Regions from separate parts of the Cellulomonas sp. P4_D11 genome, predicted to be linked through region 2. Evidence: predicted binding sites of a transcription regulator. Region 2 holds the regulator's gene; each other region holds the start of a gene.
What was found. Region 2 encodes LexA, which represses DNA repair genes until DNA is damaged. Its sites were predicted from a motif close to TCGAACANNTGTTCGA; they were not measured.

Region 1 (5,341 bases), on a different contig from region 2:
GCGGCACCCCGCCGCGTCCGTGGGCCCCGCTGAGCACGGATGGCGCGCGGGCGTCCGACGCGTGACCTTCGGCGGCATCTCCCCGGGCCCCGGCCGCGTGGAGCGCCGTCGTCGCATCGCGTCGGCCTCCGTGCGACGCACCCTGGACGGGCCGAAGACGATCGTCGTGATCAACCCCAAGGGTGGGGCGCACAAGACGACCGCGACGATGCTGCTCGCCGCGACGTTCGGGCTGCAGCGCGGCGGGTACACGCTCGCGTGGGACAACAACGAGACCCGCGGCACGCTCGGCTGGCGCTCGTCGCACGCCGACCACACCCGAACCGCCGTCGACCTCCTCAACGCGCTGCCCGCCCTCGGGACCGAGGGCACCGTCCGGATCGGCGACCTCGACGGGTTCGTGCGGACGCAGCCCAGCGAGCAGTTCGACGTCCTCGCATCGGACGAGAACTCGGCCTCGGCGTCGTCCGTCGACGCCGACTCGTTCACGTCGCTGCACCAGGTGCTCTCGCGCTTCTACCGGGTCCTGGTGATCGACACCGGGAACAACATGCGCGCCTCGAACTGGCAGGCCGCCGTCGCCGCCGCCGACCAGATCGTCGTCGTCTCGACCGTGCGCGAAGACACGGCACAGTCGGCCGCCTGGGCTCTCGACGCGCTCCGCGCGACCGGTCACGACGAGGCCGTGCGCCGCGCGGTGACCGTGCTCTCGGCGCCGGAACCGAAGGTCGACAAGGACCTGCAGAAGCGACTCAGGTCCCACTTCGGGGCGCTGACACGTGCGGTGATCGACGTACCGCACGACAAGGCCCTCGTCGCGGGCGGCCCCATCGACTACGAGGCGTTGAACACCACGACCCGCGATGCCTGGCTCCGCGTCACCGCGGTGGTCGCCGACGGCCTCTGAGGCCCTCGCCATCGTTCGCCGCCGCACGTCGGGTGTACGTCACCGCTCGACGAGTCGCGCCTGTCGCGATGTTTCTCGACGAGCAGTGCCGGCCGTCGCTTCTCGACCAGTCGTGCTTGTCATCGCTTCTCGACCAGTCGTGCCCGTCATCGCTCCTCGGCGAGCCGAGCTAGCCATCGTTTGTGGACCAGTCGTGCTGGTCGTCGCTCCTCGGCGAGCTCAAGCGCTCGACAGAACCTAGAACGGCGGCGGTCCCGGGTCTGGTGCGTGCACGGGCAGGACCACTGCGCGACGCCTGCGTCGCCGACCGGTGCGCTCGACCGCGCCATCGTTTCCGGGAACGACGAGGTAGCGCACCCCGGCAGGTGTGACCCACTCGAACTTCCCCGGGCTCGGTTGGGTGAGCCGGTGGCCGCCCTCGGTCTTGAGCCGATGATCGCGTCGGCACACCGGGCCGAGATTGCCGGCTGAGGTCGTCCCGCCGCGGCCGGCGGGATCGCGAAACTCGATCGTGTGGTCGAGGTCGCACTGCTCAGCGCTGGCCGAGCAATGAGGTCGGACGCACTGCTTGTCGCGCTGACGGACATGGTCGGCCAGGTCGGCGGGTGGCCGGTACCGGGTCCTACCCACGTCGAGGACGGCGCCGCTGGTCGGGTCCGTCACCAGGCGCCGCCACACGCCGCCGCGAGCGAGGGCGCGAGCCTGCGCGGCCTGCAGCGGGCCGTAGCCGTCGAGCTCCGCGGGATCCTCGTCGAGACCGAGCAGCGTCGAGAGCGCCACGGTGACGTTGACCTGGATCCTCGGTCGGCGCACGCGCGGTGCCGGTGCGTCGTCCGTCGGCGAGTCGCCGGGCGTGCCCATGCTGGTGGAATCCGCGGGATGTCTGACCTGCGGCGCATGCGTGCATCCCGCGCGGCCCGTGAGGATGTCGACGAGCGTGTCGGCGCGCAGCTGGTCGAGCGTGCGCGGGTCGCCCGCCGACCGTGCCGTGCGCGCTGTGGCCTCGAGGAGGGTGTCGATCTCGACCGCCGACTCCGCGGGCAGGACGGCCCACATGCCCGCCATACCGTCCGGAAGTCGGCGCGGGCGGTCGACGCGCCTGTCTGTGCGAGCGGCGCGGTGGGGTGCGGCTGCGTCGGCGGGCGAGATAGCCAGGAGTACCCGCTCGACGTCGGATGCGAGCTGCCGCGGCGTCCGCAGGTCGGCCCGCGGCAGGACCTCGGCCTGGACGGCGTCGGCGAGGTCAGGTGCGGCGTTCCACAGCCGATCGATGAGGACCAGCGCCTTGGGCGTGTCGATCTCCCCTGCCGCCAGCGCGTCGGCGGTCGCCAGCATCGGGCCGTTGAGCGCGCGACCGTTGCGCACCATCTGGGCGCCGGCTCGGCGCGACCAGGCCAGACGCATCGCGATCTCGTCGCCGGCCGTGCACGACAGGTCCGTCCTCGCGGCCTGGTGCGGCCACGACGGGTTCATCGAGGCTCGATCCGCCAGCGACGCGGCCGCCCGGGCGGCGCCGAGGAACACCCAAGACGCGAGCCGCTGCCAGGCGGCGACCAGCTCGACGAGGCCTTCGTCGTCAAGCGCGTCTCGGTCGATCATCTGGAGGATCGCGGCCAGCTCCGGTCCCGCATCGGTGAGCTGCGCGTCGGTCGGGCTGTAGTCGGGCCGGGTCAGGAAGTCCTCCGCGTGCTCGACCACGTCGCCCGCGGCGATGTAGCGCTCGGGGTCGAGCATCGCGAGCGAGATCGGGCTCGCCAGCCACAGATCCCCGTCCGATGCCCAGTCCGGATCTGGACCCGATCGGGGTGCCCCCGCCGACGCCGTTGAACCGAGGTCCGTCAGCTCGCCATCCGCCGTAGTCCCCGAGTACGCGGAACCCACCCACCACGCTGCTTCGGTCGGGGCCGCCGCCTCGACGGGCAGCCAAGACTCGGCCCTAAGAGGCCGGGCGATCGTGGAGGAATCGAACATACGTACGAATCTATCGGACGCCACTGACACTCGGGGGTGGCGGGATGCGCCTGTGGAGGGGCGCCGCCCACCGAGGGGCTGAGGTCGGCTCAGTGTGTGCAAGGCGTGGTGCCGGCGAACCTCGGTGCGCTGCCCGGTGCCGCGCCGTGGCGCGCGTGTCTGTCAGCAAATATGGGGAACGACCAACCTGCGCACGACACGGCGTCGCGGTCGCGAGTGCGGTCGGGTTCGCGCGAGCCGCGCGAAAACGGCGTGCGCTTCCACGGAGCTCTCGGGCCGCTCGAATACAGATCCGATCAGTGGTGCAAGATCGCGTGCTCACGCGACAGAGTGCAGGTGTAGGCCTTCGCCCGACCACGAACACACCAGGAGCACTGTGCCGTCGCCGACACCGAGTACGCCCGACCTCGAGCCGGACGACCCGAGGCTCGACGAGCGCGCGAGTGTGTTCGACGACGACGACGACCGCGGCCACGAGGGCGAGGGTGCGACCGACCCGAGCCTCGGGAACGCGGCTGAGGCCGACGCGAGCGCCGGAGACGGGGACGCGACCGACCTGAGCCCCCGAGACGGTGCAGGGGCCGAGCAGGCCGCGGCCGGCCACGACCCGAGCCACGACGCCGCCTGGTTCGAGACCGTGGTCCGGGCGCACGCGTCGGCGGTGTACCGGTTCGTCGCGCGGCGGGCCGGCCGCGACGAGGCCGAGGACCTGACGGCGGACGTGCTCGCGGTCGCGTGGCGCCGGCGGGGTGACGTGCCGGACGGGGCGGAGCTGCCGTGGCTGTACCGGACGGCGGGCTTCGTCGTCGCGAACCATCGTCGCAAGGGTCGGCCCATCCCGGTGGGGGACGTCCCCGACGAGATCGACGCGGACGACCCGGCGGTGCGCGCGGTGCAGGACGAGCGGGTGCGTGAGGTGCTCGGTCGTCTGAGCGCGCGGGATCGCCAGATCCTGCTGCTCAACGCGTGGGAGGGCCTGACCGGCGATGCGCTGGCCGAGGTGCTCGGGATCGGTCGGGGTGGCGCGGACGCGGCGCTGAGCCGTGCACGTGCCCGGCTGCGCGAGGCGTGGGCGCTCGCCGAGGCCTGACGGGTCCGACCGCGGGTGGACCAGTGCGCGCCGACGAGCACGCGATCCGACGCGTCGCGGAGCTGAGCAAGCGCGACGGGGGTTGCGCGCGCCACGGGCTGCCGCATCGCCGATCACCGCGACGTGCAAGCCGCGCCGCGGTCGGGACATAGGTGGGGTAGAGAGCACCGCACCGACCCAGGAGGCAGGACCGTGGACGACCACACCGAGCACGAGACCCCCGACGCGACGACGCCCGACACCGACGTCGCGTTCGCCCGGCTCCAGGCCGCGGACCCGGCGGTCGGGAGCGAGCCCGACCTCGCCCGCCTCACGGCAGCCGTCTCGGAGCGCACGGGTGTCGACGTGACGAGCACGGCCGCCCCGGTCGACGAGCTCGCCGCGCGGCGCAACCGCCGCTCGCCCCGCTGGCTGCAGGTCGCGGCGGCGGTCGCGGGAGTCGCGATCATCGGCGGCGGCAGCTACGCGTACGGCCTCAACAACGCCCCGGAGACGGTGACCGCCGCGCCGGCGATCTCGCTGGACGGCGGTGGCCGCGACGCGGCGGCCCCGGAGGTGGCGTCGGCGGCGGGCGGCGGCGTCGCAATGGACCAGTCGAAGATGATGTACCCCTGGTACGGCGGCCGCACGGTGTTCACTGCGAGCGGGCTGTCGACCGACGGTGGCTCGGGGAAGGCCTGGGGCTTCGACGCGGAGGGCGCGTTCTCGCAGGAGACGATCGTCGCGGCCGCGGCGGCTCTCGGGGTGTCCGGTCAGCCGCGGCAGGAGTACGGCTCGTGGTCCGTCGGCACCAACGACGGCACCGGACCGTCGGTGTCGCTCTCGCCGGACGGCCTCGCGAGCCTCTCCTACTACGACCCGACGCGGGACCCGTGGAGCTGCGGCAGCGTGACGACCGGCAAGGAGCCCGCGACGGACTCGGCGGCCGGCACGGCGGACTCCCCGGTCGGCCCGGACCGGCCGGACTGCACGACGGCGGCCGCGGCACCGACGGGCGACGCCGCGATCGCACAGGCCAAGGACATCCTCGCGGCGGTCGGCGTCGACACGGACGCCTACCAGTACGAGGCGTCCACCGACCCGAGCAGCCCGCAGGTCACCAACGTCACGGCCAGCCAGGTGGTCGACGGTCAGCAGACCGGCGTCACCGCGAGCGTCACGGTGGTCGCCGACGGCGTCCAGTCGCTGTACGCGCCGCTCGCGCCGATGGTCGAGCTGGGCTCGTACGACGTCGTCAGCCCGACCGAGGCCGTCGCGCGGCTGGGCGACCCGCGGTTCGGCGTCTCGGGCGGGGGTGGCGTGATGCCGCTCGCGGCCGAGGGCATGCGCACCGCCGACGACTCCGTGGCGTCCGCGCCGTCCGACCCGACCGT
Region 2 (5,341 bases):
GGCCCTGGCACGCCTTGCGCACGCCGCCGGCGATCTTCTCGCGGCTGAACGGCTCGGTGGCGCCGGAGCGCTTGACCACGGAGAGGCTGGCGGTCTCGACCGTGGTGAAGCGGCGGTTGCAGTGCGGGCACTGGCGGCGTCGCCGGATGGTCGACCCGTCGTCCGAGGTCCGCGAGTCGACGACCCGCGAGTCCGGGTGACGGCAGAACGGACAGTGCACCGTGATCCCCTTCGAGCTGGCCCGCCGAGCCGGGAGGGCCGGCGGCGATGGCGTCGTGAACGCCCCCGTGACGCTAGGCCACGCTCTGCGGCGGTGCAAGGTCGTTGCCCCCGACGCGACCCGCCGTGCTCGATCCCACGTCGCCCCCCACGTTCCCCGGGCGACGCACGAGGGCGGCCATCCTGAGATGACCGCCCACGCGGGGACGCTCCCGTCCCGTGTAGCGGGCCGACTCGCCTCGGCCCGCGCAGTACCGCGCGTCCTGTGTGCCACGCCCCCACGGTGCTCTGGCGGGCTCCCGCGCCGCCGACGGACGTCCGTCAGCCCGCGGGGACCACGATCACCTGGCCGGCCATCAGGCCGGCGTCGGGGAGCTCGTTCAGCCGGACGAGGTCGAACACGACGTCGCGCACGTCGTCCGAGGGCCCGGCGACGGTCTCGGCGATCTCCCACATGGTCTCCCCCGGCTGGACGACGTGCCGCACGACCTCCTGCGCTCCGGAGGGGCCGTCCGCCGCGGCGCGACTGCCGAGCAGCGTGACCAGGGCGACGATCGCGGCCGCGAGGACCCAGAGGACGACGCGACCGCGGGTGGTGAGCCGGAGGTGCGACGCGGCCGCGGGTGCCGCCTGGTCCGCGGGCTGGTCCACGGGCGCCGTGACGATGGTCGGGGTACCCACCAGCCGGAGGTGGCTCGCCCGGGACGCGGCCGACGAGGCGGCCGACCCGCGGGTGGCGCCGGCCGTCCGGCTGCTCGGCGTCGCGAAGCTCGGCATCGCGGGTCCCATCGCCATCGCGCTCATCACGTCACTCGATTCCTGCTCGGCCCGGTCTCCCGGGGTACCGCTGGTCGTCGAACGCTTGTTCGTCGAACGTCTGTACGATGTCTACCAGCATCCGCCGACACTGTCGAGACACGATCGAACAGATGTTTGATCTTCCGTCCCGACATCCCTAGGCTGGCGATGCAGCACAAGCGCACCACGAGCCACTGACACGACCGGCGGGAGCCCCCGTCGCCGCAGGTCAGGAGCTCGGGGGCGTCGGCTGGCACAGGCAGCGCGGCACGTTCACGGAGCAGGCGGAACCAGCGGTACCAGGCGGTCAGGGCCGAGAGGCCGCCGCCCGACGGAGGAGGAGCGCAGTGACGGACTCACGGGACACGTCCCAGCCCGACAAGGACCTGGCGACGATCCACGCGCTGCCGGACGGTGCGCCTGGCCCGGACGGCCTCACGGCGCGCCAGCGGCTCGTGCTGGACACCATCCGGACGTCGGTCGAGTCGCGCGGCTACCCACCGAGCATGCGCGAGATCGGCGAGGCCGTCGGCCTGACCAGCCCGTCGAGCGTCAAGCACCAGCTCACGGCCCTCGAGCGCAAGGGCTACCTGCGGCGCGACCCCAACCGCCCGCGAGCCATCGAGGTCGTGCACGCCGACGACTCCCGGGGTGTGGGCACCTGGCAGGCGCCCGACGGCAGCCGGTCGAGCTTCCCCGACCAGGGCGAGGGCGAGCGGATGCCCGCGCCGTCCTACGTCCCGGTCGTCGGGCGGATCGCCGCTGGCGGGCCGATCCTCGCGGAGCAGGTGGTGGAGGACGTGTTCCCGCTCCCCCGCCAGCTGGTCGGCGACGGCGACCTGTTCCTGCTGAAGGTCAGCGGGGACTCGATGATCGACGCCGCGATCTGCGACGGGGACTGGGTCGTGGTCCGCCGCCAGCCCGTGGCCGAGCAGGGCGAGATCGTCGCCGCGATGATCGACGGCGAGGCCACGGTCAAGACGCTCAAGCGCATCGACGGCCACGTGTGGCTCATGCCGCACAACCCGGCGTACTCGCCGATCCCGGGCGACGAGTCGACCATCCTCGGTCGCGTCGTCAGCGTGCTGCGCAGCCTCTGACGCGCCGGCCGGGCCGCGCGCCGAGCGCGGCCCGGCCGGTCACCACCGCGCGAGTCGTGCGAAGCCCCGTCGATCGTGGCGCGCCGACGAGCCGCTGACGGCTGCCGGCTCAGAAGCCGAACTGCCGGGCGACCGAGCGCACGGCCTCGGCGGAGGCCCGCAGGCCGGCGAGCTCGTCGTCGGAGAGCGGCACCGGCAGCCGTTGGCCCACGCCGTGCGCCCCGACGATGGCGGGCACCGACAGGCACACGTCGCTGATGCCGTGGAAGTCGTCGAGCAACGACGACACGGGCAGCACCCTGCCCTCGTCCTTGACGACGGCCTCGATGATCCGCGACCCGGCCAGCGCGACCGCGTAGTTCGTCGCGCCCTTGCCCTCGATGATCCGGTAGGCAGACTCGACGACCTCGCGCGTGATGCTTGCCCGGACGTCGGCCGTGAGCGGGCCGGCACCGCCCGCCCCGGTCCACTCGAGCAGCGGGACGGACCCGATGCTGGCGGAGCCCCACAGCGGGAGTTCGGTGTCCCCGTGCTCGCCCGCGATGTAGGCGTGCACGTTCTGCACGGCGACCCCCGTGTGCTGGGCGATCAGGTAGCGCAGACGGGAGGAGTCCAGCACGGTGCCCGACCCGAACAGCTGCGCAGGTGGCAGCCCGGAGATCTTCAGCGCCGCGTAGGTGACGACGTCCACGGGGTTGGTCACCATCACGTAGACCGCCTCGGGGGCGACGTCCACGAGCGCCGGGAGCACCTTGCGGACGAGACCGATCGTGGCCTCGGCGAGCTCGAGCCGCGACTGGCCGGGCTTCTGCTTCGCGCCCGCGGTGAACATCACGACGTCGGCGTCGGCGCACACCGCGATGTCGTCGGAACCCACCACCTGCGCCATCGGCATGAACTGGATGCCGTGCCCGAGGTCCAGCGCCTCGGCCTCGACCTTCGCCGCGTTGATGTCGTACAGGGCCACCGACCGGGCGGCCCCGCGCATCAGCGCGGCGTACGCCATGGTCGACCCGACGGCCCCCGCGCCCACGATCGCCAGCTTCGAGGTGCGGCGTGCGCTGCGGTACGGGGCCATGCCGACGTCTTCCATGTCCAGGCTCTCGGTCATCACGTACCTCCAGGTCGTCGACCCGACCGAGGCTATCCGGACGCGGCGAGCCGCTGCAGCGCGGAGACGGCGACGGCGCGGTCGGTGGTCCGCCAGAAGTCGGGCAGCGACCGCGTGAGGAAGCTGCCGTAGCCGGCGGTCGCGAGGCGCGGGTCCAGCACCGCGACGACACCGCGGTCCTCGCTGGTCCGGATCAGGCGACCGGCGCCCTGGGCGAGCAGGAGGGCGGCGTGCGTGGCGGAGACCGCGAGGAAGCCGTTGCCGCCCGCCGCCTCGATCGCGTCCGAGCGGGCGGAGCTCACGGGGTCGTCTGGCCGCGGGAACGGGATGCGGTCGATGAGGACGAGTCGGCAGGTCGCGCCGGGGACGTCGACGCCCTGCCAGAGCGAGAGGGTGCCGAACAGGCACGTGGGCTCGTCGGCGATGAACTGCGAGACGAGGGTGGGCAGCTGGTCGTCGCCCTGGACGAGGATCGGGACGTCCAGCCGCTCGCGCATCGCGGCGGCAACGGCGTTCGCCGCGCGTCGCGACGAGAACAGCCCGAGTGTCCGGCCCCCAGCGGCCGTCACGAGCTCGGCGATCTCGTCCAGCTGCGCGTCGGTCGCCGGCTCGCGGCCGGGCTTCGGCAGGTGCCGCGCGAGGTACAGGATCCCCTGCCGGGGGTAGTCGAACGGGCTGCCGACGTCCAGCCCGCGCCACGGCTGACCGGCGGGCGCGGCGGCGGGGGGCCCGCCCAGCGAGGTGGGGCCGACCGGTTCGGCGTCCGGGCGGACCTCGAGGCCGACGGCGCGCGCGATCGGGTCGAAGGAGCCGCCGAGCTCGAGCGTGGCCGACGTGAGGACGCCGGAGCGGCCCGCGAGCAGGTGGGTCCGGATGAGGCCGTTGACGGCGAGCGGGGCGGCGTGCAGGCGGGTGAGGATGCTGCCGCGCCGGTCCTCGCTGCGGGAGCTCCAGAGCACGGTGTGCCGGTTGTCGTCGGGGTCGGCGGCCATCCGGTCAGCCACCTCGTGCAGCGCCAGCATGGTCGCCTGGGCCATCTTGCGACCGCCCTCGGGCGGGGCGTTGGGCCCGGACTCGGGCTTGAGCACGCTGAGCAGCGCGCGCGTCGTGTCGCGCACGCTCGCCACCGCGTCACGGGCGGCCGGCGGCAGGCCGTCGCGGAACCGGGTCTCGGGCAGCCCGACGAGCACGGTGGCCAGCGCCTGGCTCGCCTGGTCGAGGTCCGTCGTCGGGACCCCGCCGTGCCGCCGCGCCAGGCGTGCGGCGTGCTCGATCGTGGCGACCGACAGCTCGGACGTCGCCTGGGCGGTCACGCGGTCGGTGAGCTCGTGGGCCTCGTCGACGATCAGGACCTGGTGCTCGGGCAGGACACCCGGCGACCCCGACGCCGCGATCCCCAGCATCGCGTGGTTGGTCACGACCACGTCCGCCTCCCGCGACGCGGCCTTCGCCTTCTCGGGGAAGCACTCGGCGAGCATCGGGCACTTGGCGCCCAAGCACTCCAGCGAGGTCACCGAGACCTGCCGCCACGCCTGCGCGGTGACGCCCGGGACGAGGTCGTCGCGGTCGCCGGTGTCGGTCTCGTCGGCCCACTCCCGCAGCCGCAGCACCTGCTCGCCCAGGCTCTCGGTCGGCCCCGCGGCGCCCTTGCGCGCCGGCGACGGGTGCTCGGCGGCGCCGGCGTGCTCGCCCAGGTCGAACAGCGTGCCGGTGTCGTCGTCCGGGTAGCCGCCGGCGACCTTGTGCACGCAGAGGTAGTTGTGCCAGCCCTTGAGCAGCGCGATCGACGGCGTCCGCGGCAGGTGCGGCTCGAGCGCCTTGGCCACCAGCGGCAGGTCGCGCGTGATGATCTGCCGCTGCAGCGCGAGCGTGGCCGTGGACACCACGACGTGCTCGTTCTCGAGGACCGCGTGGCGCAGCGCGGGCACCAGGTACCCGAGCGACTTTCCCGTGCCGGTGCCGGCCTGCACGAGAAGGTGCTCACCCTTGTCGATGGTCTCCGCGACGGCGACGGCCATCTGGTGCTGGCCGTCCCGGCGGACGCCACCGAGCGCCTCGACCGCGACGTCGAGGAGCGTCTCGACGGAGGGGTCGGCGTCTGGCACCGCGTCAG
Region 3 (5,341 bases), on a different contig from region 2:
GACCTCGTCGACCCTGCCCTGCATGTGCAGCAGCGGGGACAGGTGGGTCTCCCAGTAGATCCGGCCGCCGACGGAGAGCAGCTCGCTCAGACGCGTCGACCCCAGCACGTCGTCGGGCTCACGACCGACCCACTCCAGGAACATCCGGTTGGCGTCGGTGATCGTGCCGTCGCCGTCGAGCCGCAGCAGGGCGACCGGCGCGACGTCCCAGGCGTCGCTACGACCCGACGGCGGCATGCGACAGGTAGGACGCGATGGCGGCGACGACCTGGTCGGGCGCGCTCAGGTTCGGGCAGTGCCCGACGGCGTCGAGCACGACGAGCTCGCTGCCCGCCAGGTGCTCGTGCACGTACCGCCCGACCTCGGGCGGCGCGATGACGTCCTCGCGGCACTGCAGCACGAGGGCGGGCGTCGTGACGGCGGCCAGGTCCGCGCGGTTGTCCGACAGGAACGTCGCCCGCGCGAACCGCTTGGCGATCTCCGGGTCGGTCCGGCAGAACGAGTTGGTCAGCTCGTCGCCCAGCTCGGGCCGGTCGGCGTTGCCCATGATGACCGGGGCGATGAACGCCGACCAGCCGAGGTAGTTGTCGTCCATCGTCTCGAGCAGCTCGTCGATCTCGACCGCGCTGAACCCGCCGCGGTAGTCGTCGTCATCGACGTAGCGCGGGCTCGGCCCGACGAGCACGAGCCGGTTGAACAGGTCGGGGCGGCGGGTGGCCGCGAGCGCGCCGATCATCGCGCTGACCGAGTGTCCGACGAACACCACTGGACCGAGGGCGAGCTCCTCGAGGATCTGCACGACGTCGTCCGCGTAGCCGTCGAGAGAGTCGTAGCGCTGCGGGTCGTAGGCGGAGAGGTCCGACCCGCCGGCGCCGACGTGATCGAACAGGACGACGCGGTGCGTCGACTCGAACGCGGGCGCGACGAACCGCCACATGCTCTGGTCGCACCCGAACCCGTGCGCGAACACCATCGCGGGCGCGCCGGGGTCGCCGGTGAGCACGACGTTGTTCCTGGCCGTCACGGTCATGGGTCGACAGTAGGCCGCGCGAGGACCGCCGTCGGACAACACCCGGGCTCGCGACCCGTCGACTACGACGCGTATGCAGCCGACCGAGCGACAGCCGAGCGAGGGTTCAGAAGGGTGGGTCTCCCCAGTCGCGGGGCGGTGGGGGTGCGGGCGGCAGGGGCCGGTGCTCGTGGGACGACGAGGCCGCCAGGACGGGCTGCGGATCTCGGTCGTACGTCAGGCCGAGCGGGCTGGTCCAGCTGGAGACGCCGGAGGTGCGGTCGTAGCTGACCTTCCAGTGGCCCTCGGTCTTGGCCCGGTGATGATGTCGGCACAAGCAGTGGAGATTCGCCTCGCAGGTCTGCGAGGCGCCGGGTCGGCTGTGGTCGTACGGCTCACGGTGGTCCAGGTCGCAGCGGACGGCCGGCTGACGGCAACCCGGGAAGGTGCACGTCTGGTCGCGCGCCTGCACCAGCCTGGTGAGGTCGGCGCCGGGCCGGTAGGCGGTGGTCCCGACCTCGCACATCTGCCCGGCCGGATCGGTCAGCACTCGCCGCCACGTGCCGTCCTGCGCGATCTCCCGGGCCATCGACGCGGGGATCGGGCCGAACGAGCCGAGGTAGCCGGGTGCGTCGTCCAGGCCGAGCAAGGTGGTCGCCGCGACGGTGAGCTGGACCGCGACCCGCTGACCGCCTCGCGTCGGCAACGGCATGCCGTCGGGGGTCGTCTGCCGGTCGAGGATGCCCAGGAAGATGTCCGCGAACGCGTCGGCTCGTCGCTGGTCCGCCGTCCGGTCGTCGCTGCCGACCCGCGTGGTCCCCGCGAGCGCGTCCACCGTGGTGAAGACGGCCAGCGCCTGGTCGGCGGGCAGGTACGCCCCCACCCACGCCATCGCGTCGCGGACGGGGGTCAGCTCCACCCGCCGGTCGGAGCGCTCCTTGGCGACGCGGCGCTTGGCCGCGGCCGCGTCCGCCCCGATCACGGCGGCCCGCACGTGCCGCGCCAGCTGCGGGGCGGTCATCCCGCCGGCCGCGACGACCGCGTCCGCCACCACGTCGCGTGCGGACGCCCGGCCCGCGACAGCGACCTCCTCGAGGATCACGTCGACCTTGCGAGCCCCGATCAGACCGCCTGACCACGCGTTCGCGAGCGCAGGGTACTTGTCCGCCTGCTCCGCCCGGACGATCAAACGCTCGGCTGCGGGTCGCGTGCACACCAGCGCGCTGGCCAGCTCGTCGCCGCCCAGGCGGAGGGTGTCCGGCCCGCTCCGGAGAGCCAGCTCCCGCACCAACGCCGCCTGCTCGGCCTGCGCCGCCGCAATCGCCTGCTCCCAGCCCACGATCGCGTTGACCAGGTGCGCCCCAGGCATATCGGCCGGCTCCACCGATTCGAGGACGCCCGCCAGCGCCGACACCGGCAGCCGCGGCTCGACCGGGAACGCGGGCAGCATGGGCGCGGCCTCACGCGGTGCCAACGAGCCGTCCACGAACGGATCGAGGATCCTGACCCGGAACTCGGGAAGCGGATCGGGCACGTACGGCTCCGGCCAGTCCGGCGCCTCCGAGATCGGGGACGGATCCCAGGGCTCGACCGTGTCGACCCATGACGGCCACGGGAGCTCGAGCTCGGTGTCGGGCTTACACACTGCCGTCACGTCGATCTCCTTCCCGCGCCGCCATCTCGACCGTTCGTACAAGTGTACGAACACGTTCGGACATCGGCCTCTCAGCGGAGCGACGCCGTGGACGGTCTCACGACGGTCGGGGCTGTGGGCGGCTCGACGCTCGACAGCAAGCAGCAGGCTGAGCGGCCGGCCCGGGCCGCGATGTACCGACAGCCATGAGAGAGACGACTGACTCGTCGGCGATCGCGACCGGTGGCCCGGCCGGCGCCCGGAACAGGCCGGCGCCGGCACCCCGGGGATGCCGACGCCGCCCGATCCGTCAGTGAGTGGTCGACGACACCCCGTTGGTCGCTGCGCCGTTGGTCGTCGGCTCGTGCGGGGCCGGCACGACGACCGTCGACGAGTCCGTGAGCTGCCCGATGATCTGCGTCAGGTCCAGCCCGGTCGTGGACTTGATCAGCTCCTGCAGCTGCAGGAAGTTGCCGGCGACGGCCTTGGGGAGCGCGGACGCGCCGTCGGTCGACACGACGGTGAGGGTGTCGATGTTGCCCATGGGCGCGGCGAGCTGCTTGGCGATCTCCGGCAGGGTGTCGAGCAGGCGGTCGAACACGGCGGCCTGGTTGAACTCCTTGTAGGCCTCGGCGCGCTGCTGCAGTGCCTCGGCCTCGGCCTTGCCGCGGGCGAGCACGGCGGCGGCCTCGGCCTCGCCCTCGAGCTTGGTGGCGGTCGCCTGCGCCGAGCGGAGCGCCAGCTCACCGGCGCCGCGCAGCTCGTTCTCGGCCTTGGCGGCCTCGGCGGCCTTGACCGCGGTGACCCGCTGCGCCTCGGCGTGCTGCTCGAGCCGGTAGCGCTCGGCGTCGGCGGGGCGCCGGACGGTCGTGTCGAGCTGGCGCTCGGTCAGCGCGGCCTGGCGCTGGGCGACGAGCTCCTCCTGCGCGAGGATCTCCTGCTGGCGCGCCGCGGCCTCGAGCGGACCGGCGGACGCGGACAGGGCCTTTGCGCGGTCGGTCTCGGCGAGGATCTCGGCCTGCCGCAGGTCGAGCGAGCGCTGGTAGTTGGCCACCTGCGTCTCGGCGTCGATCCGCTTCTCCTCGGACAGCCGCCGCGCCTCGGCCTCGGCGATCTCGGCCTCGCGGCGGATCGCTGCGGCGGACGCACGGCCCATGTCGAGGATGTAGGTGCCGCCGCCGTGGTCGGTGACCTCCTGGATGGTGAACGCGTCGAGGCTCAGGCCCTGCGCGCTCAGCGAGCCCGTGACCGACTCCAGCACCTGCTGCGAGAACGACTCGCGGTCGCGGATGACCTGCTCGACCGTGAGGTTGCCGACGATCGCCCGCAGCGCGCCGGAGAGCTGGTTCGTCGTGAAGTTGTCGATCTCCTCCTGCTGGCTGCCGAACCGCTGGGCCGCCGCACGGATGGAGACGTCCTCGTTGTGCACCTTGACGATCGCGACGCCCGACACCGTGAGCGCGATGCCCTGCGACGACGGTGCCCCGTTGACCTCGACCGTGATGCGGCGCGACGACATGTCGAGCACCGACAGCTGCTGGACGAACGGCAGCACGAACACGCCGCCGCCGGTGACGACCTTCTGCCCGGACAGGTCGCCGGACCGCTTGCCCTTGCGACCCGTGACGATGAAGGCCTCGTTGGGCTTGGCCACGCGGTACCGCTTGGCGATCGCGATGGCGACGATCAGGACGACGAGGACCAGCCCGGCCACGGCGAGGACGGGCAACCAGCTGTCAGGCAGCACAAGAGCTCCTAGAGAGTGACGGACGACGACGAGCTGACCTTGACGACGCCAGGGCCGAGGTTGGCGACGACGGTGACGCCGGACCCGGTGGGCACGGGCTCGTCGGCGCGCGCCGCGAGAGCCGTGCTCTGCCCGGCGACGACCAGCGAGATCTGCCCGAGGCCGCCCGCCGGGATGGACGTGGTGACCGTGGCGGTCTGGCCGACGTAGTCGCCGCTGGTGATCTGGTGGGCGGTAGGCCCGTTGCTCAGCGCGCGGGTCCCGGCTCCGGCGCCGGCGCCCACGAGGGCACCCGCCACGACTCCCCCGAGCGACGCCACGAGCACGCTCACGTCCGTCGTCGACAGCAGGAGGCCGCCGACGATGCCGAACGTGGCCAGGAACGAGAGCACGACCGTCGACGACAGGTAGCCGCCGGTGAAGTCGATGCTGTCGAGCGCCGGGTCGAGGAAGTCACCGACCGTGACGGTGAGGACCAGGAGCAGCAGCGCGACCCCGGCGATCACCCAGAAGATCAGCACGCGTCGAGGTCCTCACGGTCGGCAGGGAATGTCGGAGGCTCGGTTATACCGTGCGGCGGACCGCCCGCGCGGCGGAAATCCGACGTTGTGGACGACGGGTCCCCGGAACCATCCGAACGGCGGCGGTCAGGCGCGGGCGTATCCCCGCAGGCTGTCGACGACGAGCTCCGGGACCTCGTCGTCGTCGCCGCCGACGGACCGCCCCGGGAAGTCGAAGACGGCCAGCATGACCTGCATCGGGTAGGTCGGCGGACGCGGGCAGGTGCGTACCACGACGCCGTCGACGAGGAGCTGCGCGCGCTCGGCCGTCCAGTCGAGCGCGTAGCTGTGGAACACCGACACGTCGATCGGCAGCCGGACCGCGGCCCAATCCTCGACCACGTCGGGGTCCCGGAACGGGTGCAGGCCGACGCCGACAGCGGCGGACCCCG
Region 4 (5,341 bases), on a different contig from region 2:
CGAGCCGGCGCAGGGTCGCGACGACCCGGCTGGCGATCTCGCCACGGTTGGCCACGAGGACGGTCCGGAACATGGCACTCACATCCGGAACAGGCCGAGGCGCGGCTCGCCCAGCGGCACCGTGGCGCAGACGTCGAGGGCCATGCCGAGGACGCGGCGGGTGTCGGCGGGGTCGATGATCCCGTCGTCCCACAGGCGCGCGGTCGCGTAGTACGGGCTGCCCTGCGTCTCGTACTGCTCGCGCAGCGGCGCCTTGAAGGCCTCCTCGTCGTCGGCCGACCAGGTCTCGCCGCGGCCCTCCAGCTGCTCGCGGCGGACCGTGGCCAGCACCGACGACGCCTGCGGGCCGCCCATGACCGAGATCCGGCTCGCGGGCCACATCCACAGGAACCGCGGCGAGTACGCGCGTCCGCACATCGAGTAGTTGCCGGCCCCGAACGAGCCACCGATCACCACGGTCAGCTTGGGGACGCGGGTCGTCGCGACGGCGGTGACCATCTTCGCGCCGTGCTTCGCGATGCCGCCCGCCTCGTAGTCCCGGCCGACCATGAACCCGTTGACGTTCTGCAGGAACACCAGCGGGATGCCGCGCTGGTCGCAGAGCTCGATGAAGTGCGCGCCCTTGAGCGCGGACTCGCTGAACAGCACCCCGTTGTTGGCGACGATGCCGACGGGGTGCCCGTGCAGGCGCGCGAACCCGGTGACCAGCGTGGTGCCGTACTCGCGCTTGAACTCGTGCAGCTCGCTGCCGTCGACCAGGCGCGCGATGACCTCGCGCACGTCGTACGGGGTGAGCAGGTCGGTGGGGACCACGCCGTACAGCTGGCTCTCGTCCACCTTGGGCGGTCGGCTCTCGTGGACCTCCCACGCAGTCGTGGTCGGGACCGGCAGGGTCGCGACGATGTCCCGCACGATCTGCAGCGCGTGCGCATCGTTCTCCGCCAGGTGGTCCGTGACTCCCGACCGCCGCGAGTGCAGCTCGCCGCCGCCGAGGTCCTCCGCGGTCACCACCTCGCCGGTCGCCGCCTTCACCAGCGGCGGTCCGCCCAGGAAGATCGTCCCCTGGTCGCGCACGATCACGGTCTCGTCGCTCATCGCCGGCACGTACGCGCCGCCGGCGGTGCACGAGCCCATCACGCAGGCGATCTGCGGGATGCCCTCCGCGGACATGCGCGCCTGGTTGAAGAAGATGCGGCCGAAATGGTCGCGGTCCGGGAACACCTCGTCCTGCTTGGGCAGGAACGCGCCACCCGAGTCGACGAGGTAGATGCAGGGCAGCCGGTTCTCGAGCGCGATCTCCTGGGCTCGCAGGTGCTTCTTGACGGTCAGCGGGTAGTAGGTGCCGCCCTTCACGGTCGCGTCGTTGGACAGGACCATGACGTGCCGGCCGTGCACCAGGCCGATGCCCGCGATCACCCCGGCGCCGGGCGCCTCGCCGTCGTAGAGCTCGTAGGCCGCCAGCGGGGCGACCTCCAGGAACGGGCTGCCGTCGTCCAGCAGCACGTCGATCCGCTCGCGCGGCAGCAGCTTGCCGCGCGTCACGTGCCGCTCCCGGGACCGCTCGGGTCCGCCCAGCGCGGCGGTGCGCAGCCGGTCGTCCAGCTCCGCGACGAGGGCGCGCTGGGACTCGTCGTTCGCCAGGAACGTGGCCGCGGCGGGGTCGGCCGTGGTGGTGAGCATCTCCATCGACGCGGTCTCCAAGGGATGGCTGGAGAGGACAACTCAGTTAGGGATCGCTAACTGAAATGAGGCTACAGTTCTCGCACGCCCTTGTCCACGAAGGAGCCCCGATGGCCGACGTGCTGGAGACCCTGCCGACCGCCCGCGGCCGCGCCAAGGCCGAGCGCCGCGACGCGCTCCTCTCGTCGGCCGCGCAGCTGTTCGCCAGCCGCGGCTTCGACGGCGTGTCCATCGAGGACCTCGGCTCGTCGGTCGGGATCAGCGGGCCGGCGGTGTACCGGCACTTCGCCAGCAAGCAGGCCGTGCTCGCCGCGCTCCTCGTCGGCGTCAGCGAAGGTCTGCTCGCGGGGGGTCGGACCGTCGTGGCCGACGCCGGCGACGACGAGTCGGCCCTCGCCGCGCTCGTCCGGTTCCACGCCGACTTCGCGCTGCGCGACCCCGACGTCATCCGCGTGCAGGACCGCGACCTCGCCGCCCTCTCCCCGCAGGACCGCGAGTCGGTGCGTGACCTGCAGCGACGCTACGTCGACGTCTGGGTCGACGTGCTCAGCCGACTCAGCCCGACGACCGAGCGCGCCGAGCTGCGGCTGCGCGCGCAGGCCACGTTCGGGCTGCTCAACTCGACGCCGCACAGCGCCCGGTCGGTGACCGTGGCGCGGACCCGGGCGCTGCTGGAGGAGATGGCGCTGGCCGCGCTGGGGCGGTAGCGCGCGACCGCACACCCTTGCCACTCTCCCCAGTGAACGGCTCTCGTCTTTCCACAGGTCACCGCCGGTGTGTCAGTAGCCAGTCGTACACTTGTTCGAAGACGGATCGGTTGAGTACCGGTGGTGGGAGGTGGCGACGATGACAGCGGTGTTGGATGCCCCGGTGCGCGACGAGGTCATGGCGCGGGCCTCGGGTGTCGGGGTTGATCGGCGCCCGACCGCGACGCTCGCCGCCACCCCGCGCGATACCAACGCGCCCGGGCCGCAGGTCACCGATCCCGCAGCCTCAGCGATGTCAGCTACCCACCCGCCGTTGGTGTGGGCGGACTCGGGGCGCGCGTCTCGCCTCGATGCGGCGCCGGCGCCTGGTCCGGGTGTGCGGGTGGTGGATCTGGCTGCCGTGGACGTCCCGGTCTCGGGCGTTGCTGTGGAGGACCTCGTTTCGTTGCTCGCGTCGGTGCCGGTCGCGGACGTGTCGGGTGCGGCGCTGGTGAACGCCATCGCGGCCTCGCAGCAGGCGGTCGCGATGCTCCAGGCTCTGCAGGGCCGGTTCGTGCGCGAGCTGGCGGACCGCACCCCGATGGACACCCTGGAACGGGTCTCCGACGAGGTCGCCTGCGCCCTGGTGTGCACCCGGCGCCTGGGTCAGGACCTGGTCCTGCGCGCCACCCACACCAGCACTTACCCCGTGCTGGGTGACGCGTGGGCGGCCGGTCGGATCGAGGCGCGCAAGATCGACGTGATCCTGGCCGAGATCCACACGGGCGGTGCCGGTCTGGACCGCGACGTCGTCGACCGGGTGGTCGCCGACGCCGTGAACCACGCCGCCGAGCTGACCGCCCCGCAGCTGACCCGGCACGTACGGGCCGTGCTGCTCGCGGTCAACCCCGACGTGCCGGAGAAGCGGCGCCGGGCCGAACGCGAGCGGCGCGGCGTGTTCCTCGAGCTGGCGCCCGATGCGATGGCCCGCCTGATCGCCTACCTGCCCGCAGCCGAGGCCACCGCGGCGTTCACCGCGATCGACGCCCTGGCCGGCAACGCCGCCGTGGACGGGGATGACCGGACAGTCGATCAGCGGCGCGCGGACGCATTCAGTGACATCTTCACCGGGATCCTGGACCGGCAGGCCACCCCCGACGGCACCCCCCTGCCCACCCGGCACGGGCAGCGCGCCGCCCTGCAGGTCAACGTCGCCGCGTCCACCCTGCTCGGCCTCGACGACAACCCAGGGTTCCTCGGCTCCTACGGGCCGATCCCGGCCCAGGTGGCTCGCGAGCTCGCCCAGGACGCCACCTGGCGGCGCGTGCTGACCGACCCGGCCACCGGGCAGGTCTGCTCCGTGGGCACCCAGTCCTACCGGCCCGGTGCGGACCTGACCCGCACGGTGCAAGCCCGCGACGTCACGTGCACCTTCCCCGGGTGCCGGCAGCCGGCCACCCGGTGCGAGCTCGACCACCGCATCCCGTTCGACCACGACCGCACCACGACCGACCAGGGTCACGACGCGCAAACGTGCGAGGCGAACCTGCACGCGCTGTGCAAGCACCACCACCAAGCCAAGACGAAGGGCTGGTGGCAGGTCACCTACAACCCCACCACTGGGGTCTCGACCTGGACCGACCGGCACGGGCTGACCTACGCGCGCAGCCCGGTCCTGGTCCTGGTCCCACCCGACGCCCTCGAGCACCGACCCCCGCCGCCCGACATCGGCGACCCACCCTTCTGAGCCTGCATGACGGCCGCGCGATGCTTGCGTGGAGCGCCGACCTCGCGCGTGACGCTGCGGCACGCCCGGACCTCATCGAGCACTCCCCGGCACGCCGCGGCTTGATGATCCCGACAGCGACGCGTTTGTCGACGGGCACGCGCTGCCCTCGACCGTGCCCGTGAGGCGAAGGACCGGAGGATGCGGCTGCCGTCGACCGATCAGCCTCTAGGCCCCGGCGTGGCGCTGAGATCGGCCGGCATCGGCGGGCGACGGTCCGCCGGGCCGTCCTCGGGCGGGACGTCGTAGGGTCGAACGGTGAGCGTGCGAGACGCGGACAGGGCTCCTCTGCGGGCCGAGGAGCTCGAGGTGTTCGAGGCGCTGCGGCCGCGCCTCGAGGCCATCGCCTATCGCCTGCTCGGGTCCGCCTCGGAGGCCGAGGACGCGGCGCAGGAGACGTTCCTGCGGTGGGAGGCCGCCGATCGCGACCAGGTCCGCGTGCCCGCCGCCTGGCTCACCCGGGTGCTGACCAACCTGTGCCTGACGCAGCTGCAGTCGGCGCGGGCGCGGCGCGAGGTCTACGTGGGCGAGTGGCTCCCGGAGCCGCTGCTCGCCGGCGACCCGATGCTCGGCCCGGCGGACACCGCCGAGCAGCGGGAGTCCGTGTCGACCGCCGTCCTCGTGCTCATGGAGCGCCTGACCCCGAACGAGCGGGCCGTCTACGTGCTGCGCGAGGCGTTCTCCTACTCGCACGCCGAGATCGCCGAGCTGCTCGACATCACCGAGGCGAGCAGCCAGCAGACCTTCCACCGCGCCAAGGAGCACATGGCCACGGAGAAGGTCCGCACCGAGGTGGACGAGGCGGCCGCGCGGCAGGTGGTCGAGGAGTTCCTGGTGGCCGCCACGAGCGGGAAGACCGAGCCGCTCCTGCGGCTGCTGACCGCCGACGCGACGGGGGTCGGTGACGGTGGCGGATACGTCCCGGCGCGCGCGAAGCCGTTCTTCGGCGCGGCGGCCGTCGCGCAGTTCCTGCGCGGACTGTTCCGGCCCGCCGACGCCAAGCGCGCGCTCATCGGCGGGAGCCCGGACTTCTACGCCTGGACCGCGAACGGCGGCCCCGCGCTGGTCGCGGTGGTCGGCGACCGGCTCGTCGGCGTCATGAGCCTGGAGGCGACCGATGACGGCATCGCCGCGGTGCGCTCGCAGGTCAACCCCGACAAGCTCGGGCGCGCGGCACGCCGGTGGGCGG

Region 1: the regulator LexA is predicted to act here: its motif matches at 2,871-2,886, upstream of AC1DT4_RS19030 (HNH endonuclease signature motif containing protein).
Region 3: the regulator LexA is predicted to act here: its motif matches at 2,698-2,713, upstream of AC1DT4_RS11530 (HNH endonuclease signature motif containing protein).
Region 4: the regulator LexA is predicted to act here: its motif matches at 2,471-2,486, upstream of AC1DT4_RS00285 (HNH endonuclease signature motif containing protein).

The regions. Positions count from the first base shown of each region.
Region 1 covers NZ_JBFUIK010000050.1:210-5,550, forward strand. The annotation lists partial or broken gene AC1DT4_RS19025 (MinD/ParA family ATP-binding protein) at 1-907, shown strand, start outside; gene AC1DT4_RS19030 (HNH endonuclease signature motif containing protein) at 1,145-2,641, opposite strand; gene AC1DT4_RS19035 (RNA polymerase sigma factor) at 3,255-3,968, shown strand; gene AC1DT4_RS19040 (hypothetical protein) at 4,161-5,341, shown strand, end outside.
Region 2 covers NZ_JBFUIK010000013.1:50,925-56,265, forward strand. The annotation lists gene nrdR (transcriptional regulator NrdR) at 1-220, opposite strand, end outside; gene AC1DT4_RS10135 (LysM peptidoglycan-binding domain-containing protein) at 541-1,023, opposite strand; gene lexA (transcriptional repressor LexA) at 1,365-2,117, shown strand; gene AC1DT4_RS10145 (L-lactate dehydrogenase) at 2,227-3,228, opposite strand; gene AC1DT4_RS10150 (ATP-dependent DNA helicase) at 3,261-5,333, opposite strand.
Region 3 covers NZ_JBFUIK010000015.1:86,642-91,982, forward strand. The annotation lists gene AC1DT4_RS11520 (PP2C family protein-serine/threonine phosphatase) at 1-237, opposite strand, end outside; gene AC1DT4_RS11525 (alpha/beta fold hydrolase) at 218-1,030, opposite strand; gene AC1DT4_RS11530 (HNH endonuclease signature motif containing protein) at 1,137-2,663, opposite strand; gene AC1DT4_RS11535 (flotillin family protein) at 2,953-4,389, opposite strand; gene AC1DT4_RS11540 (hypothetical protein) at 4,398-4,910, opposite strand; gene AC1DT4_RS11545 (glycoside hydrolase family 16 protein) at 5,037-5,341, opposite strand, start outside.
Region 4 covers NZ_JBFUIK010000001.1:55,111-60,451, forward strand. The annotation lists gene AC1DT4_RS00270 (acetyl/propionyl/methylcrotonyl-CoA carboxylase subunit alpha) at 1-73, opposite strand, end outside; gene AC1DT4_RS00275 (carboxyl transferase domain-containing protein) at 79-1,686, opposite strand; gene AC1DT4_RS00280 (SACE_7040 family transcriptional regulator) at 1,791-2,387, shown strand; gene AC1DT4_RS00285 (HNH endonuclease signature motif containing protein) at 2,770-4,113, shown strand; gene sigJ (RNA polymerase sigma factor SigJ) at 4,411-5,341, shown strand, end outside.